2 regions of the Mesorhizobium sp. P2_C4 genome follow, and region 2 is predicted to be linked to the other one. Evidence: riboswitches for the same ligand, from Rfam matches in the RefSeq annotation. Region 2 holds a riboswitch; the other holds the start of a gene.
What was found. Region 2 has a riboswitch for thiamine pyrophosphate ahead of AC1DX6_RS20270 (YkoF family thiamine/hydroxymethylpyrimidine-binding protein). Riboswitches for the same ligand answer to the same signal wherever they lie in the genome.
Positions count from the first base shown of each region.

Region 1: another riboswitch for thiamine pyrophosphate. It lies ahead of thiB (thiamine ABC transporter substrate binding subunit); the one in region 2 lies ahead of AC1DX6_RS20270 (YkoF family thiamine/hydroxymethylpyrimidine-binding protein).

Region 1 covers NZ_JBFUDT010000007.1:630-16,093, forward strand. Annotated here, with positions in the region: partial or broken gene AC1DX6_RS23510 (hypothetical protein) at 1-112, shown strand, start outside; gene AC1DX6_RS23515 (ABC-F family ATP-binding cassette domain-containing protein) at 220-2,040, opposite strand; gene AC1DX6_RS23520 (thiamine diphosphokinase) at 2,042-2,686, opposite strand; TPP riboswitch at 2,774-2,888, shown strand; gene thiB (thiamine ABC transporter substrate binding subunit) at 2,932-3,945, shown strand; gene thiP (thiamine/thiamine pyrophosphate ABC transporter permease) at 3,954-5,573, shown strand; gene thiQ (thiamine ABC transporter ATP-binding protein) at 5,570-6,349, shown strand; gene AC1DX6_RS23540 (M48 family metalloprotease) at 6,671-8,077, shown strand; gene AC1DX6_RS23545 (caspase family protein) at 8,175-10,475, opposite strand; gene AC1DX6_RS23550 (RNA polymerase factor sigma-32) at 10,648-11,511, opposite strand; gene AC1DX6_RS23555 (amino acid ABC transporter substrate-binding protein) at 11,854-12,627, shown strand; gene AC1DX6_RS23560 (ABC transporter permease subunit) at 12,759-13,439, shown strand; gene AC1DX6_RS23565 (amino acid ABC transporter ATP-binding protein) at 13,436-14,194, shown strand; gene AC1DX6_RS23570 (CarD family transcriptional regulator) at 14,281-14,862, opposite strand; gene fdxA (ferredoxin FdxA) at 15,231-15,464, opposite strand, start outside.
Region 2 covers NZ_JBFUDT010000005.1:12,630-28,093, reverse strand. Annotated here, with positions in the region: gene AC1DX6_RS20285 (ABC transporter substrate-binding protein) at 1-813, opposite strand, end outside; gene AC1DX6_RS20280 (ABC transporter ATP-binding protein) at 816-1,550, opposite strand; gene AC1DX6_RS20275 (ABC transporter permease) at 1,547-2,371, opposite strand; gene AC1DX6_RS20270 (YkoF family thiamine/hydroxymethylpyrimidine-binding protein) at 2,406-3,014, opposite strand; TPP riboswitch at 3,005-3,118, opposite strand; gene AC1DX6_RS20265 (hypothetical protein) at 3,278-3,628, shown strand; gene AC1DX6_RS20260 (porin) at 3,648-4,136, opposite strand; gene AC1DX6_RS20255 (porin) at 4,158-4,655, opposite strand; gene AC1DX6_RS20250 (DUF2934 domain-containing protein) at 4,998-5,246, opposite strand; gene AC1DX6_RS20245 (hypothetical protein) at 5,353-5,559, opposite strand; gene AC1DX6_RS20240 (DUF1236 domain-containing protein) at 5,637-5,945, opposite strand; gene AC1DX6_RS20235 (DUF982 domain-containing protein) at 6,156-6,479, shown strand; gene AC1DX6_RS20230 (glycosyltransferase) at 6,634-7,623, shown strand; gene AC1DX6_RS20225 (putative RiPP precursor) at 7,957-8,055, opposite strand; gene AC1DX6_RS20220 (putative RiPP precursor) at 8,161-8,253, opposite strand; gene AC1DX6_RS20215 (hypothetical protein) at 8,447-8,668, opposite strand; gene AC1DX6_RS20210 (hypothetical protein) at 8,996-9,214, opposite strand; gene AC1DX6_RS20205 (hypothetical protein) at 9,448-9,855, opposite strand; gene AC1DX6_RS20200 (hypothetical protein) at 10,114-10,932, opposite strand; gene AC1DX6_RS20195 (hypothetical protein) at 11,183-11,434, opposite strand; gene dinB (DNA polymerase IV) at 11,726-12,967, shown strand; gene AC1DX6_RS20185 (putative RiPP precursor) at 13,057-13,146, shown strand; gene AC1DX6_RS20180 (hypothetical protein) at 13,346-14,536, opposite strand; gene AC1DX6_RS20175 (sensor histidine kinase) at 14,774-15,464, shown strand, end outside.

The DNA.
Region 1 (15,464 bases), on a different contig from region 2:
GGTGGTCTACAAGACCGGACGCCGCGCTCTGCTGACCATGGAAAAAGGCATTCCCGGCGAGAAGGTGTTCGACGAGGCGATCAAGGCCTGGCAGGCGAAGACGGCGGGCTGAGGATCGAGGAATGGGTCGGCTTTCCCGGCCCTTCGCTATGGCTCCGGGCGTTCGTCGCTTCAATCGACAAATCGTTGTCGATTGATCGGCCTACGGCCGAACGCTCCTCACCCTTCCATCTCCTCGCGCAGCATTTCCAGTTCCAGCCATTCTTCCTCAAGCGCCGCCAGCGTCGCGCGCTCCTTGTCGAGGGCGGCGATGGTCTTCTGGAACGAGGCCGGATCGCGCTCGTAGTAGGCCGGATCGGCGATGTTGTTCTCCAGCCGCGAGATCGACGCCGTCACCGCCTCGATTTTTTTCGGCAGCGATTCCAGCGCGAACTTCTGTTTGAACGACAGCTTTTTTGCCGGGCCTTTTGGCGCGGATGCTTCCGTCCTGACAGCGGCAGTCATTTCGCCAATCTCTGCCTTCGCCCGCGCCTTGCGATCGTCGAGCCTGGTGCCACCGCGCTGCGCCAGCATGTCGGAATAGCCACCGGCATATTCGATCCAGCGGCCGTCGCCGTCCGGCGCGATCAGGCTGGTCACGGTGCGGTCAAGGAAATCGCGATCATGGCTGACCAGGATGACGGTGCCGGCAAAGCCGGCGACCAGTTCCTGCAACAGTTCCAGCGTCTCCATGTCGAGATCATTGGTCGGCTCATCAAGCACCAGAAGGTTTGCCGGCCGCGCCAAAACGCGGGCGAGCAGCAGGCGCGCCCGCTCGCCGCCGGAGAGCTCACGCACCGGCGTGCGCGCCTGCTCCGGCTTGAACAGGAAATCCTTCATGTAGGAGACGACATGGCGCTGCTCGCCATTGATGACGAGGTTTTCACCGCGCCCGTCGGTGAGGTATTGCGCCAACGTCTCGGCCGGATCGACAGCCTCGCGCTTCTGGTCCAGCGTGGCGATCTCCAGATTGGTGCCGAGCCGCACCGATCCCGCATCCGGCTTCATCTCACCGGTCAGCATCTTTAGGAGTGTCGTCTTGCCGGCGCCGTTTGGCCCGACCAGGCCGACGCGGTCGCCGCGCTGGATGCGGGTCGAAAAGCCCTTGACCACGGTGAGGTCGCCAAAGCTCTTCTCGATGTTTTTCGCCTCGATCACCAGCTTGCCGGATTCGGCGGCGTCGCTGGCCACCATGTTTGCCGCGCCCTCGGCGCCGCGATGGCCGCGAAAGCGCTGGCGCATGGTCTGCAGTTCGCCGAGCCGGCGCATGTTGCGCTTGCGCCGCGCCGTCACGCCATAGCGCAGCCAGTGTTCTTCGCGCACGATCTGGCGGCCGAGCTTGTGCTGCTCGCGCTCTTCCTCTTCCAGCACCACGTCGCGCCATTCCTCGAAATGGCCAAAACCCTTGTCGAGACGGCGGGTCTGGCCGCGGTCGAGCCAGATGGTGGCGCGCGACACGCGCTCGAGAAAGCGGCGATCGTGCGAGATGACGACCAGTGCCGAAGAGGTGCGGGCGAGCTCCTCTTCCAGCCATTCGATCACCGAGAGATCGAGATGGTTGGTCGGCTCATCAAGCAGCAGGATGTCTGGCTCGGGCGCCATGACGCGGGCAAGGGCGGCGCGGCGCGCCTCGCCGCCGGAGAGGTCGTTCGGCCGTTCTTCGCCGGACAGGCCGAGATGCTCCATCAGATAGGTGGCGCGGTAGGGATCGTCGGCGGGTCCGAGCCCTGCCTCGACATAGGCGCGCACGCTGGCGAAATCATCCATGTCGGGCACTTGTGGAAGGTAGCGCACGGTCGCCGAGGGCTGGCGGAACACTTCGCCGTCCTGCGGCTCGATCAGCCCGGCGGCGATCTTCAAAAGCGTCGACTTGCCGGAGCCGTTGCGGCCGACCAGCGCGATCTTGTCGCCGGCCGATGCGGTCAGCGCGGCGCCATCGAGCAGCGGCGTGCCGCCAAAGGTCAGTTTTATCCCGTCGAGATTGAGAAGCGGCGGCGCCATGTCAGCTTTCTGGAAGAGGGTAGGGGTGAGCGAGCAACAGCGCGCGGCCACCACCCAGTGCAATTTCGAGCCGGCCCTTGACCTCGTTGGAAATGGTCAGCGAGGAGCCGAAGGCAACTTCGACATGGGCGAGCGGCCATTTGGCGCCAGTGACGGTCAGGCCGGACAGATCGGAAAAGCCAAGGATCGAAAACAGCGTGCCGTCGGCATAGTCGAAACCGGCTTTGCCCGGCAGCAATGGGATGCCCTCCTGCGCGCCGCTGGTCAACAGCACCTGCGTACCGGCCTCAGCCAGCCGGAGGCTGAGCGCCAGATGCAGGAAAGCGTGGTCGGCGCGTTTGCCGCCGAAGGCGCCGGCGAGCACAAGGCTGGTCGCCCCGCGTTCGAGCGCGGCGGCGATGGCAAGTTCGCCGTCGGTCTTGTCTTTTTCCGGCGGAAACACCTGGCGGGGCACGGACGCCAGGTCATCCGGCAGATCGGCCGGCACGGAATCGAAATCGCCGACCCAGAGTTCCGGCATCAGGCCCAGCATTCGGGCATGGCCAATGCCGGCATCGGCGGCAATGACGCGCGAGCCTTCGACCTGGCGGTCGAGCAGCGGCGTGCGGATGAGATCGCCGCCAAGCAGGATGGTGAATGTGCTCATATCTGGTGGCCCTTACCAGCCCGGCACGAGAAACGGAAGGCGGCAAACTCCCACTTGCGCGGTCGATCGGCCGGGCCTATGTGTCGACACGCTCTAACGGGGTGCCGGACGCGATCTTCGCGGACCGGCTGAGAGGCAGATCTGCCAACCCGCTGAACCTGATCCGGTTTGTACCGGCGGAGGGATTAGACGCTTCGGACAGCCCGGCGCCTCAATTCCTTTCAACGCGAACGAAGGAGGCGCCGATGCGCACGCTTTTTTACTCTCTTGTCTCCGCAACAGTTCTTGCGGCATCCGTTCTTGCCACGTCCGGGCCGGCATCCGCCCAGGAAAAGCTCACCGTCTACACCTATGAGAGCTTCACTGCTGACTGGGGTCCCGGCCCTGCGGTAAAAAAGGCCTTCGAGGCCGAATGCGCCTGCACCCTCGACTTCGTCTCGGTCGCCGATGGCGTGGCATTGCTCAACCGCGTCAGGCTCGAAGGTGCCGCGACCAAGGCCGACATCGTGCTCGGCCTCGACACCAATCTCACCGCTGAGGCAAAGGCCTCCGGCCTGTTTGCGCCGCATGGCGCGGTGTCTGAAAACAACGTGCCGGGTGGCTGGAGCGACGACACTTTCGTGCCGTTCGACTATGGCTATTTCGCTGTCGTTTACGACACCGAAAAGCTGAAAGTCCCGCCCAAGAGCCTGAAGGAATTGGTTGAGGGCAGCGCCGACGAGAAGATCGTCATCCAGGATCCGCGCACCTCGACGCCGGGACTGGGCCTGCTGCTCTGGGTGAGGTCAGTCTATGGTGACAAGGCGCCGGAGGCCTGGGCCAAGCTCAAGGCGAAGGTGCTGACCGTGACGCCGGGCTGGAGCGAGGCCTATGGCCTGTTCACCAAGGGCGAGGCGCCGATGGTGCTGTCCTACACCACCTCGCCGGCCTACCACATGGTTGCCGAAAACACCGAGCGCTACCAGGCGGCGTCCTTCGAAGAGGGCGAGTATCTGCAGATCGAGGTCGCCGGTATCACCACCACAGGCGCGAAGAACCCGCTGGCGGAAAAGTTCATCGCCTTCATGACCGGGCCGAAATTCCAGGATGTCATCCCCGAGACCAACTGGATGTTCCCGGCCGGCAAGACCGACAAGCCGCTCAACCCGGCCTTTGACAAACTGGTCAAGCCGATCAAGACCTTGCTGTTCAGCCCGGAAGAGGTCGCGGCCAACCGCAAGGCCTGGGTCGACGAATGGCTGGCGGTGATGAGCAAATAGGAATCGGAATGGTGCCGGCGCGTTCGACCGATCCTCGCGTCACTGCCGGCATCATTGCGCTGGCGGCGATCGCGCTGTTGATCGGCGGCGCGTTCGCCGGGCTCGTCCTCGAAGGCGGGCGGGACCTGTCCGGCGCGGTGTCGGCCTTCGATCCCTATCTCCTGCGCGTCGCCCGCTTCACGCTGTGGCAGGCGGCCCTCTCGACGCTGCTTTCCGTCGTACCCGCGCTGTTCGTCGCCCGCGCGCTGTCGCGGCATCCGCGCTTCTTCGGACGCGGTTTCATCCTGCAGCTGTTCGCCGTGCCGCTGGCGCTGCCGGCGATCGTCGCTGCACTTGGTATTCTCGCCCTCTACGGCCGCGCCGGCTATTTCGCCGGCGTGCTCGGCACGATCGGTGGCCAAAGCTGGCCCGGCATCTATGGCCTGTCCGGCATCTTGGTCGCCCATGTCTTCTTCAATCTGCCGCTCAGTGTACGGTTGTTTCTCGAAGCGCTGGGCACGGTGCCTGCCGATCAGTGGCGGCTGGCGAGCCAGCTTGGCATGGGCGCGGCGCCGGCCTTCCGGCTGATCGAGTGGCCGACATTGCGCGCGGCCCTGCCGGGCGTCGCCGGGCTCGTCTTCATGCTCTGCATCACCTCGTTCACCATCGTGCTGATCCTCGGTGGCGGGCCGGCCGCGACGACGCTGGAGGTCGCCATCTACCAGGCGCTGCGCTTCGATTTCGATCCCGCACGGGCAGTGACACTGACGCTGCTGCAGATCGCCTTGACCTTTATCGTCGTGCTGGCCTTAATGCGGCTCGGCGCCAACACCGTTGGCGACGCCAATTTGCCGGTGGCGTCGCGTCGCTATCTTTCGGCAGGTGCTGCAGAGACCGCGCTGAATGCCACGTTGATCGTCCTCGCACTGCTGTTTGTCGCCGGACCGATGGCGGCGACCGTGATGTCAGGCCTTGGCGCCGATCTCGGCCGTCTCGCCGGTGAGAGCGCGGTGCGCCAGGCGACGCTGACCAGCGCCGTGCTGGCCTTCCTGTCGGCGCTGCTTTCGGTGGCGCTGGCGCTGTCTCTGATCATGGCACGGCGGGCGTTGTCGCTTCGCCGCCGCGTTGGCGCCAGAACGCTGCTCGAACACGCCACCGACACCGGCGCCGGTTTTGTTCTTGTCGTGCCGCCGATCGTCATCGGCGCTGGCTGGTTTTTGGCCCTGCGCACGGTCAGCGATGTCTTTGCCATTGCTCCGATCATGGTCGTCACTGTCAACGCGGTAATGGCGATGCCGTTTGCGCTTCGCGCCGTCCGCCCCGCCTATGATGCGGCGAGCGAACGCCATGAGCGGCTTTGTGCACAACTCGGCATTTCCGGCTGGAGCCGGCTGCGGCTGATCGACTGGCCGTCGCTGCGGCGGCCGCTCGCCACCGGCTTTGCCTTTGCCATGGCGCTGTCGCTTGGCGATCTCGGCGTCATTGCGCTGTTCGGCAGCGATTCCGTGCAGACGCTGCCCTATCTGCTGCTGTCGCGCATGGGCAGCTACCGCACTGCGGACGCCGCCGGCCTGGCGCTGCTGCTCGGCGTGGTTTGCCTGGCGCTGGTTCTGGCGGCAGACTGGCTGGGGCGGGGAGAAAGATCATGACGTCCGCGAACCGGGGCGCCGGCAACGAAGGAGGCGCGGCCGTACGGCTGGACAATGTCACCTTCAGCTATGCTGAAGTGCCGTTCTCATTCGACGTCGAGTTCGCCGCGTCAAAAATCACCGCCATCATAGGCGCGAGCGGCTCGGGAAAGTCGACACTGCTCAATCTGGTGGCCGGCTTCGAGACGCCGCAGTCGGGCCGAGTGCTGATCGGCGGCGCCGACATCAGCGCCGAGCCGCCCTCGGCGCGGCCGGTGTCGATGGTGTTCCAGGAAAACAACCTCTTTGCCCATCTTTCGGTGGAACGCAATGTCGGGCTCGGCCGCTCGCCTTCGCTCAGCCTGAGCGAGGCCGACCGTGCCGCAATTGCCGAGGCGCTCAAGCGCGTCGGCCTTGCCGGCAAGGAGAGACGCCTGCCGCGCGAACTCTCCGGTGGTGAGCGGCAGCGCGTCGCACTCGCCCGCGTTCTGGTGCGCGACCGGCAAGTGCTGTTGCTCGACGAGCCTTTCGCCTCGCTCGGACCGGCGCTGCGCGATGACATGCTCGACCTGGTTGTGGGCGTTCACGCGGAACGGCAGATGACGGTGCTGTTCGTGACCCACCAGCCGGAAGATGCGCGACGCATCGCTCAGAATATCGTGTTCCTGGACAACGGCGCCGTTGCGGCAACCGGGGCTGCGGCTGATTTCTTCGCCGGGGCTGGCCCGGATGCCTTTCAGCGCTATATCGGCACGGGTCCGGGCGGATCACGAGATGTTGCCCGGAAGCGGACATAATTTACGGCCAAACCGGGTAGAGGCGAGGTGGCGCTTGCTTGCCATGGTCGGAGTAGTGTGGCTAGGTCCGCCCAGTACTGGTCCGGCACAGGCCGTGATTTGCCCCTACAGCGTCGTGTCCATTCGGACGACAAGGATGCTGTAGGTTTTTTGATTTTGTGCGTGATCTCCAAGCCGCCGACGCGAACCTTCGGTTCGGGATCATGTGTTGAGAGCCGAAAGGAAGCTGTTCTGCCGACCGGCACAGACACAGTACGACGCAGTCCGCTGGCGCGCTTTCTCACGCTGGCCGGCTTGGCCGTGGCGCTGGCAAGCTGCCAGATGTTCACGCCTCCGGACGTGCAGGAATCCGGCTTCCAGCCGTCCGACAAGCCGATTACGGTCGACAATGTCGCCGCCAACAGCAAGCTCGCGGAGCTGGCGAAGGCGCAGCACCCGCGCATCCTCGCCACCTATGGTGGTGAATATTCCGATGCCAAGCTCGAACGCATGGTCGCCAAGGTCGTCGGCCGCCTGACTGTGGTGTCGGCCAACCCGACGCAGACTTATCGCATCACCATCCTCAATTCGCCCAACGTCAACGCCTTCGCGCTGCCGGGCGGCTATCTCTACGTCACGCGTGGCCTGTTGGCGCTGGCCAATGATTCGGCCGAGCTTGCCGCCGTCATCGCGCATGAGATGGGCCACGTCACCGCCAACCATGGCCTGCAGCGCCAGCAGTTGGAGGCCGAGGAAGGGTTGGCAACCAAGGTCGTCTCCGACGTGCTCGGCGACAGCCCGACCGCCAAGGCGGCGCTGATCCGTGGCAAGTTGAAGCTGGCCCAGTTCTCGCGCAACCAGGAGCTGGAGGCCGACGCCATCGGCATCAAGTCGATCGGCGAAGCGGGTTTCGACCCGTTTGCCGCCGGCCGCTTCCTGCAGTCGATGTCGGCCTATACCGATTTCCGTTCGATCAGCGGCGCCACCGACGCCAGCCTCGACTTCCTGGCCACGCACCCCAACACGCCGCAGCGCATCGATCTGGCGCAGCGCCATGCCCGCCAGTTCGGCGCGCCCGGTGTCGGTACCCGTGACCGCGATTCCTTCCTGGCCGGTATAGACGGCCTGCTCTACGGCGACACGCCGGAGGAAGGCTATGTGCGCGGCGAAACCTTCATGCATCCGGGCCTCGGCGTCTCCTTCTCGGTGCCGGATGGTTTCATCATCGACAATTCGGCCGCGGCGGTGACCGCCACCGGTCCCGGCGACATGGCGATCCGTTTCGACGGTGTGGCGATCGACAAGAACCGCCCGTTGACCGACTACATCCGCAGTGGCTGGGTTGCCGGTCTCGTCGACAGCAGCGTCAAGCAGGAGACGATCAACGGCAACGAGGCCGCGACTGCGCATGCCGGTGCCGAAGGCTGGCAGTTCGATATCGCGGTGATCCGTGCCGGCGGCCAGGTCTACCGGCTGCTGACCGCGGCACCCTCCGCCAGCACTTCGCTGGACCCGGTGGCGCGCTCGGTCAGCGGCTCTTTCCGCATTCTAAGCGCTGCCGAAAAGGCAGCGCTGAAGCCGCTGCATATCCGCGTCGTCACGGTGCAGCCGGGGCAGACCATGGGTTCGCTGTCGGCGCAGATGGTCGGCGTCGATCGCAAGCTCGACCTGTTCCGGGTGCTTAACGCGCTGTCGCCCGGAGCCGCCGTTTCGGCCGGCGACAAGGTCAAGATCGTCACCGATAAGTAAGAATCGGGCGGGCAGGCGGTGCGATAGCTCGCCAGCGGGTGGTGGCGAAGGTGGTTTCCACTCACATTGTCTGGTCGGCCGCCAATGACCGCCGCCGTCAGCCAGGGCTGCCGCCGCTGCGTTGTCCGCCACTGCCACTGCCACTGCCGCTACCACCGCCACGCCAGGGCGCGATGAATGGACCGGGTTCGCTCGGTACCGGTCCGAGAAGTTTCGGGAGGGGCTCCCTTTTGGGTTTGGCGACCTTGGGCGGTTTCGTGCGAATGACCTTTACCTTCGTGATTGTTTTCGTTTCGGGCGTGCAGGCTGCGATCGCCAGGGCATTGCGCCCAGCAGGACCGAGAATGCTCATCGCATAGATGTTCTGCCGTTCGATACCGGCCCTGAGGAAAGCCACGGCACGGGCCGAGTCGGCGGGCACGCCATTGCGGCCTTCCTTGAAGATCACGGCGAGATCGTTCATGGCATTGCTATGCCCCATCGCCGCCGCCTTGAGCAGCAGGTCCAATCCCTTGCCGGTATCGCGCTTCACGCCGAGGCCATTGAACAAGGATCGTCCCCACGCTGTCAGCGCGTAAGGGTCTCCCTTGGCGGACGCTTCTGAATAGAGGACGTTGGCTTTCGTGGTATCCGCAGTCGTCCCTATTCCGGACGAGGCGATGCGGCCGAGTTCGAAGACAGCCCGGACATGTCCCCTGTCGGCAGCCTGCTGGATTGCCTTTCTGGCTTCGTCGACCTTGTCTGACGCCAGCAAGGCACGCCCCAGTTCGTAGTGGAAGCGGGCGATGTCGGGGTAGGCCTTCACCGCCGCCTGGCAAAGCTCGACCGCGTTGCCGCCGATCTCGTTGGGCAGCAGTCCCGGGACCACGCCTTGCAGGTCGAGGGGTTCGCCTGCCGCCTGGTCGCAAGGGTCGACGCTTGGCGACAGCGTCATCGTCGCCCGTTTCGACGAATTGTTGGCTCGGATTTCGAAGCCGATCTCGACGGCAGCTGTCGAGCCGACCTGCGGCTCATAACGCAAATCACTGACTTCATTGGCCATCAGGCTCGATTGAGGCGACAGGATGCGGCCCGGTAGCGACAGCGTTCCCGTTGCCGGATAGCTGGCGAGCTTCAGGCTGATGCCTGGATCCTTTGCCGGCAGATCCAGCTTCAGCGGCACCGGGCCTATTCCGACCGGAACCTTGAAATCGCGATCCCCGATCGCCTCGGCGGCGCTGGAGATATGGATGCCGCGCTCAAGCACCCGCTGCTTCTGCTCAGCCTTGAGTGAGGCGATGATCTGCTTGCCGTCGGCGCCCTCGCCGCTCTTGACCCGCAGCACCAGAACGCCTTTGGATTCGCCACCCCAGTCGTCATGCGTGGCGTAGGCCAGCGTGTCCACTTGTTCCTGCTCGCCGACGCCCTTGGGGACTTCCATCTTCAGACGCGGCAGATCCTTGCTCTGGATCGGCTGGCCCACTTCTACGGGTTTGCCATCCAGCGTCAGCCGGCCGAGCGTCGGCGGGCTTTCAATGCTGACGGTGACCGCGCCGCCGTCGACGTCGACAGGCTGCGGCAGGTCCAGCGCGACAGGACCGACGCCGGACGGCACGACCTGCTCCAGCACCGGCGGCAGCGAGGGCCGGGTCACGCGACGCATCAGCACGACGTCGTCGATCAGCGAGGAGTTTTCCCACGGAACCTGCTTGCCATCCGTGGCCTTGACGACATCACGGCGCACCGCGGCCATGACCGTGCGTATCTCCTGATTCGGCGCCAGCGCCCTGCGCGAGAATGCCGACGAGAAGGGGCTGAGATCGCCGGTTCCGTCATAGGCGATTGCTCCCGGTTCCGTGGCAAAGGCGATCAACGTGTTCTGCGAGCTTTTGACTTGCGCGAGGCCGGTGCCGCCGGTGATGGTCAGCTGGTCGCGCAGCCAATAGTCCTTGCGTGGGAATGGATTGTTGCGGCAGGCATCGAGAATGATCACCTGGATCTTGGATTTCGAGCGCAGCTGCTCAAGCACATCATCCAGCTTGACAGCCTGGACCTCGATGTCGGCTGCATCCTTGAGCGAGGCATCGACCGGGATCAGGAAATTCTCGCCGCCGATCTGGAAGCCGTGGCCGGAGTAGTAGACGACGGCCAGATCGGCGCCGTCCGCGGCCGCGAGATAGTTGCGGAACTGCTCCTCGAACTGAAGCCTGGTGACGTCCTTGGCAAGGAACACATCGAAGCCAGCCTGCCGAAAAGTGTTCGACACATCGTCGGCGTCCTTGTCCGGATTCTTGAGAGCGGGAATGTCCCGGTACTCGGAATTGCCGATGACAAAGGCAACCCGTCGATCGGCGCGGACATCGAATGTCGTGAGGCCCAAGAGGACCAAGGCTGCAAGGATCGCATAGCATCGCAACATGACAAATCCCCATCCGCTATGACCTGTTCGGTCGCAAGAACGCACTTGCAGCGGCCGGGTCTGTAAAATGGGTCACAATCTAAAAATATATTGTAGAGGGATGCCGCCATTGCGGCGATATATTCTTATTTAATCAAAATCTTGCTTCTCTCCTCAGAGATCATACGTGCGTTCAGGCGGCCGTCGCCAGGAATTCCGGATTTTGCTCGACCAGCGCCACCTTCAGCTTTTCCATGGCGCGCGCCTCGATCTGGCGCACCCGCTCCTTGGAGATGCCCAGCGTCTCGCCGAGCGCTTCGAGCGTCGCGCCCTCGTCGCTTAGCCGACGTTCCTCGATGATCCTGAGCTCACGGGCGTTCAGCGCGCCGAGCGCCGTCTTCAGCCAACCGGACCGGCGCTCGACATCGATGGTGTCGCCGGCGACCTCGTCGGGCAGCGGATCGTCCGAAATCAGGAAGTCCATCCGCTCGGTCGCGCCGGCGTCGTCGGCGAGCGGCGCATTGAGCGAACTGTCGGGCGCCGAAAGGCGCGAATCCATCATCGCCACATCGGCTTCCGAAACGCCCAGCGCCACAGACACTTCGCGGTAGAGCGTGGCGTTGGAGATCGGCTCGGCGCCTTGCGCCAGCCGGGCGCGCAGGCGCCGCAGGTTGAAGAACAATGCCTTTTGCGCCGAACTGGTGCCGCCGCGCACGATTGACCAGTTGCGCAGGATGTAGTCCTGCATCGACGCGCGGATCCACCAGGTCGCATAGGTCGAGAACCTGACTTCGCGCTCCGGTTCGAAGCGCGCCGCCGCTTCCAGCAGGCCGACATGACCCTCCTGGATCAGGTCGCCCAGCGGCAGACCATAGTGACGGAATTTGGAAGCCATGGAGATGACCAGCCGCATATGGGCAACGGTGATCTGGTGTAGCGCGTGCTGGTCCTGGTTCTCCTTCCAGCGTAGCGCCAGGAGGTGTTCCTCGTCGCGCTCGAGATAGGGAGCTTTCATCGCCGTGCGGACCATGGTCCGGCCTGCCGTGTCTTCCATCATGCGCCGCGCTCCCTGTTACGGGCATTGCGGACGGCTTGGCGACCGCGATCCCTGGTTTGGCGTCGGGGTGGTTGAAATGGGGACGCCGCGCCCTACAACAGCCATGAACGTGCCATGCGCGGGATTGGTTCCGCCGCTCGTGTCGCGTGGGTTGTGCTGCCGGCAGGACGGTTGCAGCGACGCGAAGCCAGGCTGGTTGGCGCGAGCCGGCAGGGTTTTGAGAATTCGATTTCAGACGCGGCCTATTTTTGAAATCTGGTTCCTTATTTTGCCGCTCAGCATCTGTCAGTTTCCGGCTCTCACAATGCGCCGGACACCGGCCAAGGACGGGATCACAGAAAAATGAAATGGCTTAACTCACTCATCGTCGCCGGAACGCTGCAGGTTCTGGCTGTCACCGCTGGCCATGCCGGCGCCAATCTCGACCAGATCAAGCAGGCCGGCACCCTCAAGATCGGCACCGAAGGCACCTATGCGCCGTTCACCTATCATGACGCCTCCGGCTCGCTGGTCGGCTTCGACGTCGAGATCGCGCAGGCGATCGCCCAAAAGCTCGGCGTCAAGGCCGAGTTCCTCGAAGGCAAATGGGACGGGCTGATCGCAGGCCTCGACGCCAACCGCTACGACACCGTCATCAACGAGGTCGGCATCACCGATGCGCGTAAGGCCAAGTATGATTTCTCCGATCCGTACATCGCTTCCAAGGCGGTGCTGATCGTCGCCGGCGACAACACCGACATCAAGGGTTTTGCCGATCTCAAGGGCAAGAAGTCGGCGCAGTCGCTGACCTCGAATTTCGGCAAGCTGGCTGAAAGCAACGGCGCCGAGCTCGTCGGCACCGACGGCTTCGACCAATCGATCCAGCTGCTTTTGACCGGCCGCGCCGATGCCACCATCAATGACAGCCTGTCCTTCCTTGACTTCAAGAAGCACAAGCCAGACGCCAATGTGAAGATCGCCGCGCAGGAAGAAAACGCCGACTATTCCGGCGTCATCGTGCGCAAGGGCGATCCGGAACTGGTCGCCGCCATCAACAAGGCGCTGGCCGACATCAAGGTGGACGGCACCTACAAGAAGATCGCCGACACCTATTTCGGCCAGGACGTTTCGAAGTAGGCGTAGCCCATCGAGCTGACATGTAACGCGGCGAGCTGTCTTTGACGGCTCGCCGCTTTTCGCGTGATATGCAGCCTGCATTTGCGCTTCGATGAGCCGCTACGGCGTAATCTGGCAGGGAGATGCCTTTCGTGCCCCATTGGCTGCAACTGATGCTGGACTCGCTGCCTTCGCTATTGTGGGCAGCGCTGATCTTCACCGTGCCGCTGACGCTGCTGTCGTTTGCGCTCGGTCTTTTCGTTGGGCTCGGTGCAGCGCTGATCCGGCTGTTCGGTCCGAAGCCGCTGGTCGCGGTGGTCCGCTTCTATGTCTGGATTTTTCGCGGCACGCCGCTTTTGGTGCAGTTGTTCCTGATTTTCTACGGCCTGCCGTCGGCGGGCATCCTGCTCGATGCCTTCCCGGCGGCGCTGATCGGCTTCACGCTCAACATCGGCGCCTACACCTCGGAAATCATCCGCGCCGTCATCGGCTCGGTGCCGAAGGGACAGTGGGAAGCGGCCTATTCGATCGGCATGACCTGGGCCCAGGCGATGCGGCGCACGATCCTGCCGCAAGCCGGCCGGGTCGCGGTGCCGCCGCTGTCCAACACCTTCATCTCGCTGGTCAAGGATACGTCGCTGGCCGCCGCCATCACCGTGCCGGAGATGTTCCAGGCGGCACAGCGTATCGTTGCCACCACCTATGAGCCGCTGATCCTCTATGTCGAGGCGGCGGCGCTCTATCTGGTGCTAAGTTCGGTGCTGTCCGCGCTGCAGACGCGGCTGGAAACGCGGCTTAACCGCTATGGCGGCTTTCTGGAGGCGCGGACATGATCGGCCTCACCAGCATCGAGAAGCGGTTTGGCGACAATCTTGTGCTGAAAGGCGTCAGCGTCGCCATCGAAGAGGGCAGCGTCACCGCGCTTGTCGGCCCCTCCGGCGGGGGAAAAAGCACGCTTCTACGCTGCATCAACCTCTTGGAAATCCCGACTGCGGGCACGGTGCGCATCGGCGATGAGACGCTGGAATTCCGCCCCGGCATCAAGGTGTCCACGAGGGATATCCAGCGGCTGCGGCTGCAGACCGGCATGGTGTTCCAGAATTTCCAGCTGTTCCCGCATCGCACCGCGATCGAGAATGTCATGGAGGGGCTGGTGACGGTGCTGAAATGGCCGACTTACAAGGCGCGCGAGCGGGCGCTCGCCTTGCTCGAAAAGGTCGGCATGGCGCACAAGGCCGATGCCTGGCCGGCGACACTGTCAGGCGGCCAGCAACAGCGGGTGGCGATCGCCCGGGCGCTTGCGCCTTCACCGAAAGTGCTGCTTTGCGACGAGCCGACCTCGGCGCTCGATCCGGAACTAGCGCAGGAAGTGGTCGATGTGCTTGGCCAGCTTGCCAGCGAAGGCACGACCATGGTGATGGCGACGCATGATCTCAGGCTTGCCTCCAAGATCGCGCAGGAAGTGGTGTTTCTCGATGCCGGCGTCGTGGTCGAAAAAGGTCCGGCAGCGGTGCTGTTCAGCAATCCGGAACACGAGCGGACCAAGCGTTTCATTGCGACGCTGAAGCAGGAGGCGGGCGAGGCGTAGGTACGTGACCTCGCTTCAACCCTATTTCCAGAAACAAAAAACCCGGCGCGAGGCCGGGTTTTTCATGAATTGTGAGATCAAAGCGATCAGGCAGCTTCTTCCTGTTCGGATTCCTCGTTGTCGGCCTTGGCGCCACGCTTCGGACCCTTGTTGAGGTTCACCTCGATGAGGCGCACCGCTTCGGTTTCCGACATGCGGTTGACGGCCGCGATCTCGCGGGCCATGCGGTCGAGTGCCGCTTCATAAAGCTGACGCTCGGAATAGGACTGCTCCGGCTGGTTATCGGCGCGGTAGAGGTCGCGCACCACTTCCGAGATCGAGATCAGGTCGCCGGAATTGATCTTGGCATCATATTCCTGGGCGCGGCGCGACCACATGGTGCGCTTGACGCGGGCGCGGCCCTGAACGACCTTCAGCGCGCGCTCGACATAATCCTCTTCCGACAGCTTGCGCATGCCGATGGAGGTCGCCTTGGCGACCGGCACCTTGAGGCGCATCTTGTCCTTCTGGAAGTCGATGACGAAGAGTTCCAGCTTGTGACCCGCAACTTCCTGCTCGTCGATCGAGACGATCTGGCCTACGCCGTGCGCCGGATAGACGATGTACTCGCCGGTCTTGAAACCGTGACGCGCCGCGGTGGACTTCTTCTGCGGGGTGATCGTTGCCATACGCCGTGAACTCCTTGTGTGGTGCCAGCATTCTGCCGGCAGAAACTCGCGTGATCGGGGTTACCGACCGTTAGCCGCACAACGGATGAACCCACCGGAAAAGCCGAGACCGGCAAACCGCACAGAATGCGACCGCCCGCCCCAGATCGCTCTAGTCCGGATTGAGAAATTCACCTTTCAGTGATTTGGGGCGTTTGCGCCATAAATCGACGTTGTGTCACCGGCATGTTGGACTGATGTAACACAAAAAGTCGGAAGAATCAAGGTTTTGCTGCATTCGCGAAGGCCAAGCACTATCTCTGCCTGTCAAGGCAGTTGATGTGTCACGTCCGTTACGCAGCGTTATGCCGGCCAAACCGGCACTTTCGTCAGTCGCCTTCGCCGGGCTCGGCCGAGAAATATTTCTCGAATTTTCCAGCCTCGCCATCGAAGGATTTGGCGTCTCCCGGCGGTTCCTTCTTGGCGGTGATGTTGGGCCATTTCTCGGCGTATTCGGTGTTGACCTGCAGCCACTTTTCCAGACCCGGCTCGGTGTCGGGCTTGATCGCGTCGGCCGGGCATTCCGGTTCACAGACGCCGCAGTCGATGCACTCGTCGGGATG
Region 2 (15,464 bases):
CAGCGAGGCGTGGATCAGCGCCGGATCGGTCAGGGCGTCCTTGTTGGAAGCGATCAAGAGATCGCCGGCTTCTTGCGCGTGATCGACGGCGAACTGGTAGCCACGCCGCGTTGCCTCGACGAAGGCGGACGCCAGCTTCGGGTTTGCCTCGAGAAAAACATCGCTGGAGGCGATGAAGGTGGTGTGCTCGTCGGGTACGCCGTAGTCGGCATAGCGGAAGGTGCGCTGCCTGACGCCTTGCAACGCGGCCTGGACACCTTCCCAGGTCGAGACTTCCAGCGTGAAATCGACCGAGCCGTTGGCCAGCGCCTCATAGGCGGAGGTGCCGAGCGTCACCGTCTCGAAATTGCCCTTGCCGCCGTCATGGCGGATCATGGTCGAGATCAGCGTGTTTTCCCAGGCGCTGCCGAAGCCGCCATAGGTGAGGCCATCGAGGTTTTTCGGGCTCCTGATGTCGGTGCGCGCGGCGTTGAACACCAGCCGACCAGTCTCGGCCTGCACCACGGCATAGACCGCCTTTAGATCCGCGCCGGCGGCGCGCTGGGTGAAGAAACCAGCGCCGGCGATGCCGAAATCGGCGATGCGGTTGGTGACCAGCGTGCCGGCGCCGGTATCGCCATAGGGCAGGATTTCGGCCTCGATGCCGGCCTCTTTGTAGAACCCCTTGTCGCGGGCGACGAAGAGGCCGATGTGGTTGGTGTTGACGGTCCAGTCGAGCGCGACGGTGACTTTTTGCGGCGCCGCGAAAGCGCGGGAGGGCAGTCCGGCGGCGAGCGTCAGCAGTAGTGCCTGGCGGCGTGTCAGTGAAATCATGGTCATTCTCCTTGGGCAGGGTTGAGAAGCGTGTCGAGGATTTCGGCTTCGAGGGCTGCAGCGTCGGCGCCAGAGCTACGTGGGCGTGGCACCTTGATTTCGCGGACGATGCGGGCCGGGCGTGCCGACAGCACATAGATGCGGTCGGACAGGAACACGGCTTCGCGCACGTCATGAGTGATGAGCAGCGCCGTCCAGCGGTGGCGCCGCCACATGCCTTCCAGCCAGCGCTGCATGGCCGCACGGGTCAGCGCGTCAAGCGCGCCGAAGGGTTCGTCTAGCAGCAGCATGTCGCGCTGCTGCACCACGGTGCGCAAAAGGGCGGCGCGCTGGCGCATGCCGCCAGAAAGCTCTGCCGGATAATGCCGCTCGAAGCCGGCGAGGCCGAACTCGGCAAACAGCGGCGCGACGCGGGCGCGGGCGGACTTGCGCCCGACGCCCTGCACTTCGAGGCCGAGCGTGGTGTTATCGAGGATGCGCCGCCACGGCATCAGCGCGTCGCGCTGCGGCATGAAGGCAAAATGGCGGCCATGGTCGTCGAGCGGCGCGCCGTCGAAGACCATTTCGCCCTCGCCTTGCAGCGCGCCGGTCAGCAGTTGGAACAGCGTCGACTTGCCGGCGCCGGACGGCCCGAGGATGGAGACGAATTCGCCAGCGCCGACGCTGAGCGAGATATCAGCCAGCACATTGAGGTCGCCGAAGCGCTTTTTGACGTGGCGTAGTTCGAGCCGGGTCATTGCCCTGCCCCGGCGCGTTCCTGTCCAACCCGCTCCCACGGCATGGCCAGCCGCTGGATCAGCACCGTTGCGCCGAACAGGAGCAGTGTCAGCGCCGCGCTGACGGCGACCGCGGCCAGCACCAGATCGGGGCGAAAATTGTTCTTGGCGTTGAGCATGTAAATGCCCAGCCCTTTGGCAGCGCCCGCATATTCGGCGAAGATGGCGCCAACGACGGCATAGGTGATGGCGGTGCGCAGCCCGGCGAAGAAATAGGGCAGCGCCGAGGGCAGCCGTGCCGAGAGGAAGACGCGCCAGCGCCCTGCCCCCATGGCGCGCAGCATCTGGCCGATCTCCTTCTCGGTGGCGTCATAGCCCTCAACCAGCGCCACCAACATCGGGAAGAAGGTGACCAGCGCGACCAGCACGATCTTGGGCATCAGGCCGAAGCCGAACCACAGCACCACCAGCGGCGCGATGGCGATGAGCGGCAAGGTCTGGCTGACAATGAGCAGCGGAAACAGCGCGCGGCGCAGCGGCGGCGAGAAGTCGACCAGCACCGACAGCAGGAAAGCGGCGCTGAGCGAACAGGCAAAGCCGGCAAGCGTGGCGCGGATGGTGGGGATAGCATTTTCCACCAACGCATCGCGGTTGAGCAGTGCCTGTTCCAACACACGCGACGGTGCCGGCAATATCGTCGGCTTGATGCCGGAGAATCGGGCATACAATTCCCACGCCAGCAGCAAAAGGCCGACCGAGACGATCGCCGGTGCGACCCTGGCGATGGCGTTGGTGACACGCGCGAGCGGGCGCGAAGGGGCGGATGACAGGGTCACGGACATAACCTTTGACGGACGGCGCGAAGTGCGCAGCGGCTCAGACAGCGGACGGGCTGTTGGCCGATACCGTGACGTCGAGGGTTACGTGGCCGGCACCCGGCCCGAAGCGGCAGAAGGCCTCGTTCAGCGCCGCAAACACCGCGCCGGCATCGCCGCGCAATTTGGTGCAGAAGTTTTTGGAGCGGTCGTAGACGCCGGACTGTTTGAGAAAGTCGATGCAGCCGTAGATCTCGTCCATGTGATCGTCGGTGCCCATCACATAGAGCGAGAATTGCGCCGCTGTCGGCTGGCCGGTGGCGCCGGCTTGGCGCACCGCCGCAATGGCCGCGTCCTTGCGGGGCCCAAGCGGCCCGACAGGTCCACCGAGTGCATCGGTGCGGCAGATCGGGTCATCCGGCTCGCCCGGGCAGCCGCGCGAAATCGCCGCCGACAGCACGCAATGTTTGCCGCTGCCTGCTGCCGCCACGAACAGGTCGCGCATCGCCGGGAACAGCACTTCTGGCGACCCGACCAGCAAGGTCGAGATGTCGTCGGTCTCGATTCTCAGCCTGTCGCGCCAGGGATCGAGCGCGCCGAGTGCGCCAAGGATGACGCCGACGAAATCGTCGGTCATGGGGTGTAGGGAAATCTGTGCGCCAGAAAACATCGCCCGCCTCGCTCCGCTGGTATTACCCAGATCAGCTTCTAGGGTCTGTGGGCTTGCCGCCCCCGTCTCAGCCCCGACCGTACGGAGCACCCCTGTGGATGGGCGCGTTAAAGCACCATTCGAGCGATTGCGGAAGGGGTTTTTTGAAGCGTAGCGGGAAAGCGTTGCGCCAGACGCTGCTTCAGTCGTTCAAATTGTACGAAATCTGCTTGACGCGATTTCGTACATAAAGTACTATCTCCGATCCCACGGGAGAGACCTGGATGAGCACCGCAGACCACGCCGCCTTCACCGACCTCTCGCGTCCGCTGATCTCGGCCCTGTCGATCGAGCGCCGCGAGCGTCTCGCCGGAGCTTGGCGCATGGCCAGCCAGAACATCGCCGACGACATCCGCTTCATCCGCCAGTATCTGAAAGTCATTGCCGAGAAGGAGAAGAGGCTGTCGTCAGGCACCCTCGTGCACAGCCGCGCTTACGCCGAGGCCTGCGCCGGCTGGCTGCCGCAGACGGTGGCGCGCTATTTGCGCAATCTGCGCCGGATCACCGAATGCGAGTTGGCGATGACGGCGGCCGGCATCCGCTTTGCGCTCTCCAGCTATGCCTGGGAGGCGTGAAGCAAGGCCGGCAGTCACCTTACCAACTGAACTGCAGGCCGGCATTGCCGCCGACGGCCCCGCCGGAAAAGGCGACGCCAAGCGTTCCGGTCAGCCGACCGCCATGGGCGAAGCCCTCTCCCAGCACGGCGGCGCCGGTGAAGCCGAAGGCGTCGGCCCCGCCGGCATTGCCCCAGTTGACGCGCAGGCCGAAATGTTCGCCCTGAACGAGATCGGGCGCTGCAAGGGCGGCTGAGATCGAGGCGTTCTCGAAGGCGCGCGTGATGCGGTTGTCGACGTCGTCGACATGACTTGCCAGCGCGGTCTTGCCGGTGACGGTGCCATCCTCGGCCGCTCGCTTGGTCACGCCCGTATCGGCGTTGATGCAGGTGTCGGTGCCGGGGCTGTAGTAATATTGCGCGCCATAGAGCGAGCAGATCTTCACATATTCGAGCGGCTTCGCCAGCGCGGGCGCGGACAGGCCGCAAACCGCGCCGAGAATCGCCGGCGCAACAAGATATCTGAACATGGCTTGCCCCCAACCTAGCTCTTACCAGGTGAGTTGCAGGCCGGCATTGCCGCCGACGGTTCCGCCCGAAAACGCGACGCCCGCCGCGCCGGTCAGCCGGCCGCCGCTGGGCAAGAAGCCCTCGCCCAGAACAGCGGCGCCAGTGATTCCCATGGCATCGGCCTGGCCGGCATTGCCCCAGTTGACGCGCAGGCCGAAATGTTCGCCCTGAACAAGATCCGGGCTGGTGAGCGCCGAGGCCACCGAGGCGCTTTCAAAGGCGCGGGCGACGCGGGCATCGATCTCGTCGACGCTCTTGGCCAGCGCGGTCTTGGAAACCACGACGCCATCGGCGGTCACGCGCCGCGTCTCGCCGGTATTGGCGTTGATGCAGGTGTCGGTGCCGGGGCTGTAGTAGAATCGCGCGCCATAGAGCGAGCAGACTTTCACATACTCGACCGGCGCCGCCAGGGCCGGCGCCGAAAGGCTGCCTGCCGCGGCCAGAAACGCAAATGAAATGAAACGGTTGATGTTCCGCATTGCCCTACCCCGAACGTTAAGAAAACCCTAACGCGAAAAGGCGCATGCGGAGGCGCGCCGTGTCAACGGCGTGATCGGATGAATACCTGACTTTTACTGGGTGGATTTAATTGATATCGGGCACGTTGCGGCGATGTCACATCGAATGCCCCACCACATTCAGCAAACCCACCATTTCCCAAGTATTTTATCTACCTTTTTATATTCTAATATTCTTAAGTACGATCTTGGGACCGCTGACAAAGCAGGGCTTCAGCGCAACCGCGATAGCGGCAACGTCGTTCCGCGTCGTTTCGCGCGGGAGTGGAAAAGAGGTCCGGCCCGGCCATTTGGCCGCCGGGCTCAGCTCTTGGCTTTTGGCTTGGCGGGCTTGGCGGGCTTGGCGGCCGCAGGCTTTGCTGCCTTGGCGGCGGTGGCCTTGGCCGGCTTGGCGGCGGCCTTCTTCGGCGCTGCCTTGGGCTTGGCAGCATCGCCGTCCACCTCGGCGGTGGCCTGGTCCCAATGCTGCTGATGCGCGCCTTCCGGCCGCCCGGCCTTTTCCCAGATCGCGTGCGCCCGTTGGCGAATGCGTTCATGCCTGTCGTCCGTCACTCCTGCCTCCATCGGTTCGATTCGAATCCCGTGAGCCGGAACTGTTTTAGCTGAAATTTCGATCGCCGTCTTGGGATCAAAGCGAAGGCAGCATATTCATCGGCCGTCAGTTCTTGTCGGACAGTATTGCAACACCAAGGATAGCGGCTTTCTTCACAATCAGCCCTTCCAGATCCGCATCCGAGCGTTGGGTTCCGGTGCGCTCCCGCACCATTTCAATCACTGTCCTCATCGACAAAAGAGCACTGCTCGGTTCGGCGAGCAGCTTGTCGACGGATTTGGCCACATCGGGTGCCTCGGCATGGCGTAACATTTGGACTTCCTTCCATATCCCCAGACCCGCTGCCCAACCTGCCGCCCCCCGTTCGGGGACGACAGGAAAGGCAAGCGTCAGTCGATGACTTCGACGATCCTGTGGGTGGCGGGGTCGACCAGAACGGTATGGTCGCCGACGACGGCGTATCTGTACTGAACGTCGGGAACCTCGATCGGCTGCAGCTCGACCGTGTCAGGCAAAGTGGAGCCGACATTAAGTTCCACGCCGAGAAGGTTGATCGAAGCCAATGGGTGCTTGTGCACATATTCGCGAATGACCGTCTGCTGTTGGGGCGAAACGACGACAACTTCGTCGGCTGCGGCAACGCCGATGCCGGCCAGCAGAGCCAGGCCGGTAGCGGCAGGAATCAGAAAGTTTTTCATCGTTCTCTCCTGTTGTTTGCAAGCTTCGCCCGCCCCGCCTGTGCGAGGACTTTCATGGTTCAAGATGGCGAGCTCTGTAGGAGGCAAACGTCGGGGGAAGCCTGTTGTTCCCTCAGACATGGCTAATTGATCGGGGACTCATTCGTCCGGGAACCGCATGGCGCTGTTGCGCATTGAAGGCGCTGCAACGCTTTCCGGGAGGTTTTCGACATGGATGAAATGCTGTTTCCCGCGCCTGTGGCCATCGCAGTGGGGGCCGGCTTCAAACGCGACATCGCCTCACTGGCGCAGATGCAGAATTTCCTGAAGGAATGGCCGCCGGCGCGGCGCGGTGCGATCCATGCCACTGCGCTGAAGGCCTGCGACGCGGCGCGCGCCGGTCATCTCAGCGCCGAGCAGGCGCGCCGGGCGTTCATGAGCTTTGCCGAGGCCGCCGGCATTCTGTGGACTGGCATTGACCCGGTGACCACACTGCGTGAGGCGAGGGCCGCCAGAAATGCGCGCGCCAGAAGCAGCAACAGCCACCAGACTTGAGGGCGCCGAAGAAGTCGCCATCAAGCGGCATCCTGCCAGGCGAGGCAGTCCTTTCGACGAAGTCCAAATGGAGCGCTACAATTTTACACGCGGAGGCTGCAAAACTCTCCGCAGTCGGCTATGGCTGCGGCTTCAGGGCCGGGGCCAATAGGACATGGTGCGCGAAAGCTACTCGATCGTCGTCGAGATGGAGAATGCCAAGGCGATCGACCGGGACGAGATCGGCGTCGGTTTCGCAGCACTCGCCCGCGAGATACGAGCTGCATCCGATCTCGGATATCCAGCAAAGCCGCAAGTCATCTTCGTCCACTCCGGAGAAGCCGGCGACACACCGCTTTTGCAGGATGAGATTGCCGCCAGAGTGCCGGAGCTCGGCACGGCCGCGACGCTGGCCTTCGCCGCCTTGCCCGACGGGCGCTATTACGAGCTGAAGAACCGCGGCATTGCCGAGGCAACGGGCGAGATCATTATTCTTTGCGATTCCGACTGCGTCGCCGAGCCCGGCTGGCTGCCCGCTTTGCTGAAGCCGTTCCAGGATGCGCGGACGATGGTGGTCAACGGCTACACCTATCTTGGCCATGACGATTTCGCCTCGCGGACCTTCGCGCTGCTGTGGTTCTTTCCGCTTCGCGACCATGACCGGCATTTTGCCGCCAAGCGCGCGCTGAACGCCAACAACAGCGCGCTCAGGCGAAGCTGGCTCGCCAACCATCCGTTTCCGCAGAGCAACGGCTTCAAGGTCTCCTGCACGCTGCTGACCAGGCAATTGCAGGCGGAGGGCCATGACCTACTCAGGGTCGAGGCGCTGGCCAGCCACTATCCACCGCGCGGCCTGGCGTTCTTCCTGTGGCGCGCGCTGGTCACCGGCCGCGACGCCGACCGCAAATATGCGGCCCTGACCACCGCCTCACGTCCCCGTCGCGTGCTCAAGGCGCTGCGACGTTGGCCCTCAGCATCCTTGCGGGTGAGTGTGCGCATCGCCACCCAGGCACGCCATACCGGCATGCCGGTCTGGCAGGTGCCTTTGGCCGTTGCCGCCGGCCTGGCATTCAACAGCCTGGTGTTCGTCGGCCAGTTCGGCCTGGCGACCGGCCTGATGAGAGACGATGTCGAGCGGGTTCCGGCCTTTGTCGGACACAGCTGACTACAAACCGGGACCCCGACAAAACAATCCCCACTGACTGGGTCAGTGGGGTGAACATCGGCACGTGTTGCCGGCGAATATTGCGCTTCGACTTTTGCGACCTCCGCTCAGCAATGGGCAGCGGTCAAGGCGGGCTGACAGGCGGTGACGCTACCGCAATCACGGCCGACAATCTCTCGCGCCTGGTCGGCGTCGGCCTTTCGTAGGTTTGCAGCATCACATTGCAGCAAGCGCACCGCCGATGCGACCGCTAATATTCGCGACCGCCAGGCTACAACCATTTGGTTTTGGGCATGATCCCTGGCGCAGAGAACCAAAAAAGACGCCGTGCGCTTATTGAGGGGGAGGTGAAACCTGCTGCGCGATCACGGTCGACAGCTTTTCGCGCTTGGTCAGCACAGGCTTTTCGTAGGTTTTCTTCATCGCAATCATCGTGCCCTCGTTTTCAACAATGCAACATCACGTTGCGGCAATCACACTGTCAATACGACCGCGGATATTCGCGACCGCTGGATGAACCAAAAAGGCGCCGTGCGCTTAGCCGGGGGTGATAGGTGCTGAAACTGTCGCGATCACGGTCGACAGCTTTTCGCGCTTGGTCAGTACAGGCTTTTCATAGGTTTTCTTCATTGCAATCATCCTGCCCTCGTTTTCAACAATACAACATCACGTTGCGATAAGCGCATTGTCAACCCACGGGGCTGGGATCAGCGACACGTTGGAGCGTCCCTGTGTCCAAATGGACGCAGGGGTGCTCCAACGGTGCCTGGCTAACCAAAGCTCGCGGATCATGCGCTCGTATTTTCAGTGTGGTGACCAGCTATCAATTCGACGTGGGCTCGCCAAGCGCCTCGGTCACGAAGGATGCGGCGATCAGGTCGTCCGCATCCAGGCCTAGGGAGCCGTCGCTACCCCCCATGATGGCAGCGACCTTGTGGAAGGTTTTCATCTCGTGCTCGGTGATCCGGGCGTTTCGCATCCTGGCTTTCAGATCGGCGACACGCATCCCCAATGCAGGGGATGTCCCGATTTCTCGTTTCGACATGGTATATTGCTCCTGCCCCAACCCACTCTTGTTTTGCCGCCCCGCCCGCTTCGCCTGCCCAGATCTGTCTGTCTATAAGACATCGCGAATAGGCCCGAACGCGCGTTGCGATGGATGGTTCCAGCGTCGCGGTCACGAAATAATACAGATGAGGCCCAGCAGCAGCCGGCGCCGATACAGTAATAATTTGCGCGACAACCATCGGCTGCAATGACAGTCGCAAATTAACTCAATTATTCGAAGAAATACACTGTCCTTGGGCTCCGGCCAGGTGCTGGCGGCTGCCGAAAAAACCGCCGCGGACGGATGCCCTACCGCGCATTTGCTCTAATCTGCATCTGCCACTGAGCGGGCGCGGATCGAGGCGATCAGATCGTCGACACGCTGCACTGCCGGGGCCGATGGCCGGCGAACCGATCGCGCCTCCAGGTGACTGTCGTAGATCCGCCGCAGCACATCGCGGGCGACCTTGGCGCGCTCCCATGTGCGGCCGAGAAGGACGCAGCCTCCCAGGGTGGCTGGCGCATCGGCAACGTCATCCCACACCGTCCAGGTACCGGACGGCTCCGGGTGACAGCGAAATCTGGGTTGGCGCTCTTCCATAGGGATAAACGGCCAGCACGCCGGTTGGTTCGGTCCGGCATGGCGGCGTGGTTAACGCGCGTCATGCATCGGGATGCGGCCACCGCGGGCGACGCTACCGATTGGCCCGCGCCTCCGAGGGGGAAGCGCGGGGCAGACAGTTTCGGCCAGGCGTCGTGCCTTGGCCGGCAGCAGCCTCAGCGCGAGGCCGGCCGCATTCCCGAGGCCGAGCGCTCCGCCTCGGGCGAGAAGACCACGACGGCGAAGATCAGCACCGCAGCAGCGACGATGAGCGAACCGCCTGCGACGATCGGCTCAAGCGCCGGATTGCCCTGCAGCATCAGGTACAGGGCCGGCAACATCACCACGATGCCAAGCGTGTAGAGGCCGTAGTGGATCATGGCGAGCTTGCGCTCGGCCTTTGCCGGATTGAGCGCATAGTAGCCGCCGAAGATGGCGCTGGTTACCCATCCCAACAGGTTGATGTGCGCGTGCGCCGGAAAGGCGCCGTGGTCGCCCGAGATCGCCATCTGCAGACCGGCGGCGATGCCCAGAATGAGAAAAACGATGGCTGTTTTGAAGAAGAGTTCTGAAACCCTAGGCATGTCTTGTCCTCCCAATGCCGTTTACCCCGACATCGGGAAGCCTATATCAGCAAATGCGGATACTCCATGCCGTATCGAGGGTTAGCAGCGCCTTTCCCCTTAATGTTTGCATGCAGGAACCTGTTGTGACGCCGGAGAAACAGCGCGCCCCTCTGCCTGCCGGGGGAGATCGGCAGTTCCAACATACCGTCAGAAAAAAGCCGCCGGGCGAACCCGGCGGCTTGATCGTCGACTGGGTCGTTTCAGCCGCGATGAACCTTACGGCGTCGCCGGAGCCAGCTTGGCGGCCATCTGGTCGATCTTGTCGGCAAGCACACCGTTGGCCCAGTCGGTCACCTCGGCGTCGACGGGCTTGTTGGCCATGTCGGCAAGGGCTGTGTCGAGCGACGGGATGTCGGCAGCCGCAGCGTCGGCTGCATCCTGCGCCGTTTGCGCCGCCGCTTCGGCATCGGTGATTGCTTTCTCCTGAGCCGTGATCTGATCTGTCAGGTCCTTGACCAGTGCGTCCTTGGCCGCCTGGTCTTCGGGCGTAGCTGGCGTAAGCGCATTCGCGTCGGCGAGCTGCGTGGTCAGATCGGCTATCTTGGCATTGGCCTCAGTCGCCGCCGCAGCCGCAGCCGCAGCCGCAGCATCTGCCGCGGTCTGAGCGTTCTTGGCTACTGCCGACTGCGTTACGAAGGCCTGCACGCCAGTGAACTTCTTGCTCTTGGAATTCATATAGGCGTTGATGTTGCGCTGCAGCGAGTGCAACCGGCCGAGCTTGGCATTGATATTCTTTTCCTTGGGCACAGAGGCGGTCTGCTCGGTTTCGTCAACGCTTGCAACAGCCTCCGTTTCGGCCTTGGCGGCCTTCCCCTTGGCCGACGCCGACTTGCCGTGCGAACCGCTGTTGCCGGATTTGGCGCCGGCATTGCCGTTTCCACCGCCATTGCCGTTGCCACCGCCATTGCCGCCGCCATGACCGTTACCGCCGCCGTTGCCGTGGCCACCACCGTTGCCGCCAGCACCTGCCAGGGCCGGAGATGCCAGCAGCGCGAACGCTGCAAGCGCTGCAAAAAGGGTCTTTCGGGATGTCATGATATCTCCTCCGGGAATCGCCACCGCCCCCAACCGCTATAGAGGGGGATATGAGAAATCGCTAATGCCTTGGGTAAACTTTGAACAAATGTGGTTTCAATGCGAGAGCGAAGCGGCCACCGGTGAACGAGATGAATCGAAAACCCGTCATAACCCTTTGAAATTGCTAGGTTAGACGAATGGAAGGGAGGGGTTTGGGCCCTTTGGAACGCAAAGGTCCTATACCAATCAGACTATGGTCCTAGCGGCCTCAGTTTGGCTGCGACCAGGGCGCCCGCGTGATGTCGGCCCCGGCCTGTTCGTCGAACAGCACCGCGCAACCGCACTCCAGCGCCACTGCCGACAGCGCATTCGCCGCCGCTTCATCCGACGAGACGAAATCCCCGGTCAGCACCCGCAATTCTTCCACCGCCTTGGCCATCGAAACAAGCCGCCCGGCAGAGCGGTCGCTCGTGCAGGCTGCGATAACGCAAACAAGATCGACCATTTCAAAGTGGACCATGCCAGGCTCCCGCAAACAGCGTCCCATCACGACTATCAACGCGGCTGCGATCGGCAAGTTCCCGCAACGGGCGATCCAGCGGCGACTTTGTCGTGGGTGCACACGCGGCGTTCAGGCTTTGTGGTGGTCTTCCAAGGCATTGCGCGGAGCGACTCGGCGCTGCTGTCTTCGAAACTGGTCAAGGGCGCATCTCTGCTTGACACAGGACACGATTTGTTCTGTATTTGTTCTGTAAAACATCTCTCAAAATAGACGCGGCTAATGCAGCAGCGCCGCAAGGAAACGGTCGGGATGGAACCCACCATTCTCCATGCGGATCTCGACGCCTTCTATGCCTCGGTCGAGCAACTGCTCGACCCCTCGCTCAGAGGCAAGCCGATCGCCGTCGGCGGCGGCGTGGTGCTCGCCGCCTCCTACGAGGCCAGGGTTTTTGGCGTGCGCGGCGGCATGCCGGGACGGCGCGCCCGGGAGCTCTGCCCGCAGTTGATCTTCGTCGGCGGTCATTTTGGTGACTATCAGCGGCTCGGCGACGCCGCCATCAAAGTGCTCGACGATTTTACGCCGCTGGTCGAGCGCATCTCCATCGACGAGGCCTTTGCCGATGTCGCCGGCTGCACGCATCTGTTCGGGTCGCCGGCCGAGATCGCCGCCACGATACGCCACCGGGTGCGGCAAGAACTCGGCCTGCCGATCTCGATCGGCGTGGCGCGCACCAAGCATCTGGCGAAGATCGCTTCGCAAGTGGCAAAACCCGACGGGCTGGTGGTGGTCGATCCCGCCGGTGAACTTGCCTTCCTGCATGATTTGCCGGTCGGGCTGATGTGGGGCGTCGGCCCGGCGACCAAGGCGCGGCTGGCCGAAATCGGCGTCGAGACCATTGGCAAGCTGGCCAAGACACACAGCGGGGCGCTGGAGCGCCTGCTCGGACCCGCCGCCGGCGAAAAGCTTGCTGCATTGGCGTGGAACCGCGACCCGCGAAAACTGCTGACGCATCGGCGGGCGCATTCGGCCGGCGCGCAATCGGCGCTCGGCAGCAAGCCGGCCGAGGCAAAAATCTTCGTGCCGGTGCTGCTGCATCTGGCCGACCGTGTCGCCAGCCGGCTCAGAGCCAAAGCGCGGCCCGGCCGCACGGTGACGGTGCGCGTCCGCTTTGCCGACCTCAGCGCCGTGACCCGCTCGGTCACCCTCGACCAGCCGATTTCGGCAACGCTGATGCTGGCCGAGATCGCCGAGGAGCTGGTACGCGGCGTGCTTGCCGCCTACCCCCAGGAAAAGACCATTTCACTGCTGGCGATCTCGGTATCGCATCTGGAGGAAAGTACCGAGCTGCAGCTCGAACTGCCGCTCGGCCTTGCCGACGAGAAGCAGAGACCTGGCACCAAAAAAGGCCTGGCGCGCTTCGGCGCCGACCGCGCCGTCGACAAGATCCGCCAGCGCTTCGGCAAACAGGCGGTCGGTTACGGCACGGTAGCGCTGGAAGCGGCGCGTTCCGTGCCCGACGCCTTCAGGGAACTGGCGGAGAAGGAGCTGTGATAAAGACATGTCGGACTTGGTCGCCGGCGGGGTGAGGTTGACTGCACCGGGCCATCTGGCATTATTGCGTTACGTTGAAGGGTGGGACCATGAAGAAGACCTATTCAAAACCCGTGCTTGTCAAAAAAGGCAAGCTTTCGCAGGTTACAGCGGAAAACGGGGCGCTTTCGGGGCCCTGAAGACGCCAGGTGAAAAACCGTTTTGAGTCGGCGTGCCAGTGGTGTCTCGCGAAACGTTCTAAGCAGGAGCGGTCTGACTGCGCCGCGCGCCATTGGAGAATGGGAAAATGAAGAAGACCTATTCAAAGCCGGTGCTGGTCAAAAAGGGCAAGCTCTCGCAGGTCACGGCGAACGCCCCGAATTCCATCAGTCTGTAAGCTCAGCGGGCGACCACGAGATCGTCGAGCACAAGTTGCCAATAGTGCTTGGTGGAAAGACGCACGCGTGTCACCTGCCCGAGCATCGGGGCGTAGTGAACCGGCGTCAGCGCCGACAGAGTAACGGCATCGCTGGCAATCAGCCGATCGCCTAGCCAACTCTCCACCAGGGCAACCTCCCCTTCGGACTTTAACCACGCCGCCGTCAGAAGCACGGAGTGAAAGCCGAAAGGCTTTTCGCTGCCGAATTCGGCCGGGTGGCCGCTGCTGGTATAGCAAGTGTGGTCTCCGGAGACATTGCCGTTCACATAACCCTCGGCCTCCTTGAGATAATCGCGCGAAATCGCATTCAGGTTGAACCAGCTTAACCCGGCATAGCCGGACGGCACCTTGCGGAACTCGCGCGGGGTGACATCGTCGAAGCCGATCGTCTGCAGGGGCGCGGTGTTGTCGATGGCGGGATTTCCGGGCGAGAGCAGACCGAGATCGGTCGGATAGGGTGACAGGGCCAGCCTGCGCGCAAAACCGCGCCCGGCGACCTCTATGGTGTCGGCGTCATCGGGGAGATCGAAGCGGAAGCCGGCTGCATCGGCGAGCGGATGCACGGCCAGCACCTGCCCCTTCCTCTCTACCGACAAGGTCGCCGCTGCCGCCACACGCCCGCTGAGGCGCCGTATCGGGAAAAGACCGACCGGCCGCAGCATCGCTTCACTGACCATTCCCGTGGGCGAGCCCGATAGCGGCTGAAAGTGCTGCGACTGGACCTCGTTGGCGCTGCTGGCGCGCCAGCCGGGCGGCACCGAAACCGTGAACCGGTAAATGCCGGGCAAATGAATGGGCGCCTTGCGGTGTTTCCTCGACACCGGAAAATTGGCGAAGCCGCTGCGGTTGGTCCGAGCCTGCGACGCGAAGCGGCCACTGCCGTCGTGCAGCCTGACCATGACACCGGCCATGGGCCGGTCACCGAGCCCGTAGCTGCCATCGCGATCGACATCGAAATAGACGAAGGACGAGTGGTTGAGGTTGCTGCGACTGCTCGACCAATCCTGGCGCACGGCGTAGTCATTCGCCGGATTTTCACGATGCCGGGCCTTGCGACGGCTACGCACCTGCCGCCAGAACCAGGCGAGAAACGCCAGAATGGCGGCGAGCCCGACGACGACCGCTGTTTCGACCAGATAGGGGTCACGCACCGTTGTCGGCCCTCTCTTCGCAAATCTCGCGCAACGAAACTTGTGCATATCTCGATTCAAACTGTTTGTAGAGCCGGCGCCTGCTTCGGCAGCCGAGGGGCGGCGACGGCGCCGGACTAAAGTCCAGCCCGGTCAAGATAAAGGCTGATGTCACAAACGCCGTTCTGCCTCTATAACAGGCACAGGTGAGGATGGGTCGCACGATTGCTTGAGGATTTCTTACGGCGTTGGGGCAAGCTGTCGCTTGCGTTGCAGTTCCTCATTGCCGGCGGCGTCGGCCTGCTGGCGGTGATGCTGGTGGTCGGCCTGTGGGTGACTTCGCAGATCCGGCAAGGCGTCACCCGCAACTCCGCCGCCACCACGGCGCTCTATGTCGACAGCGTGATCGCACCGCTGCTGCCGGACATGCGCAAGAGCCGCGAGCTCAGCGACAGCGTCAAGCGGGCGCTGGACGAGACGCTCGACCAGGGCGCGCTCGGCAAGCGGCTGGCATCGTTCAAGCTGTGGCGGCGCGACGGCACCATACTTTACGCCAAGGATACGACACTGATCGGCAAGGTGTACGAGCCGAATGCCAACCTGGTCGCCGCCTTTGGCGGCAATGTCGTGGCTCAGTACAACAATCTCGACGACGATGCCGAAAGCCGGGACGAGCAAAGAACGGCGGCTGGGCCGCTGCTCGAAATCTACAATCCGATGCGCGAACCCTGGTCGGGCGAAGTCGTCGCCGTCTCGGAGATCTACGAGGTCGCCGACGACTTCGAAACGACGCTGAATGTTGCTCTGTGGCAAAGCTGGCTGGTGGTGGCCGGCGCCACGGCGGCGGCGCTTGCGCTGTTGTCCGGCATCGTCTTTCGCGGCAGCCGCACCATCGAGACGCAGCGCACGGCGCTCGAGGCGAAGGTCGCAGAACTGCAGGCACTGCTGT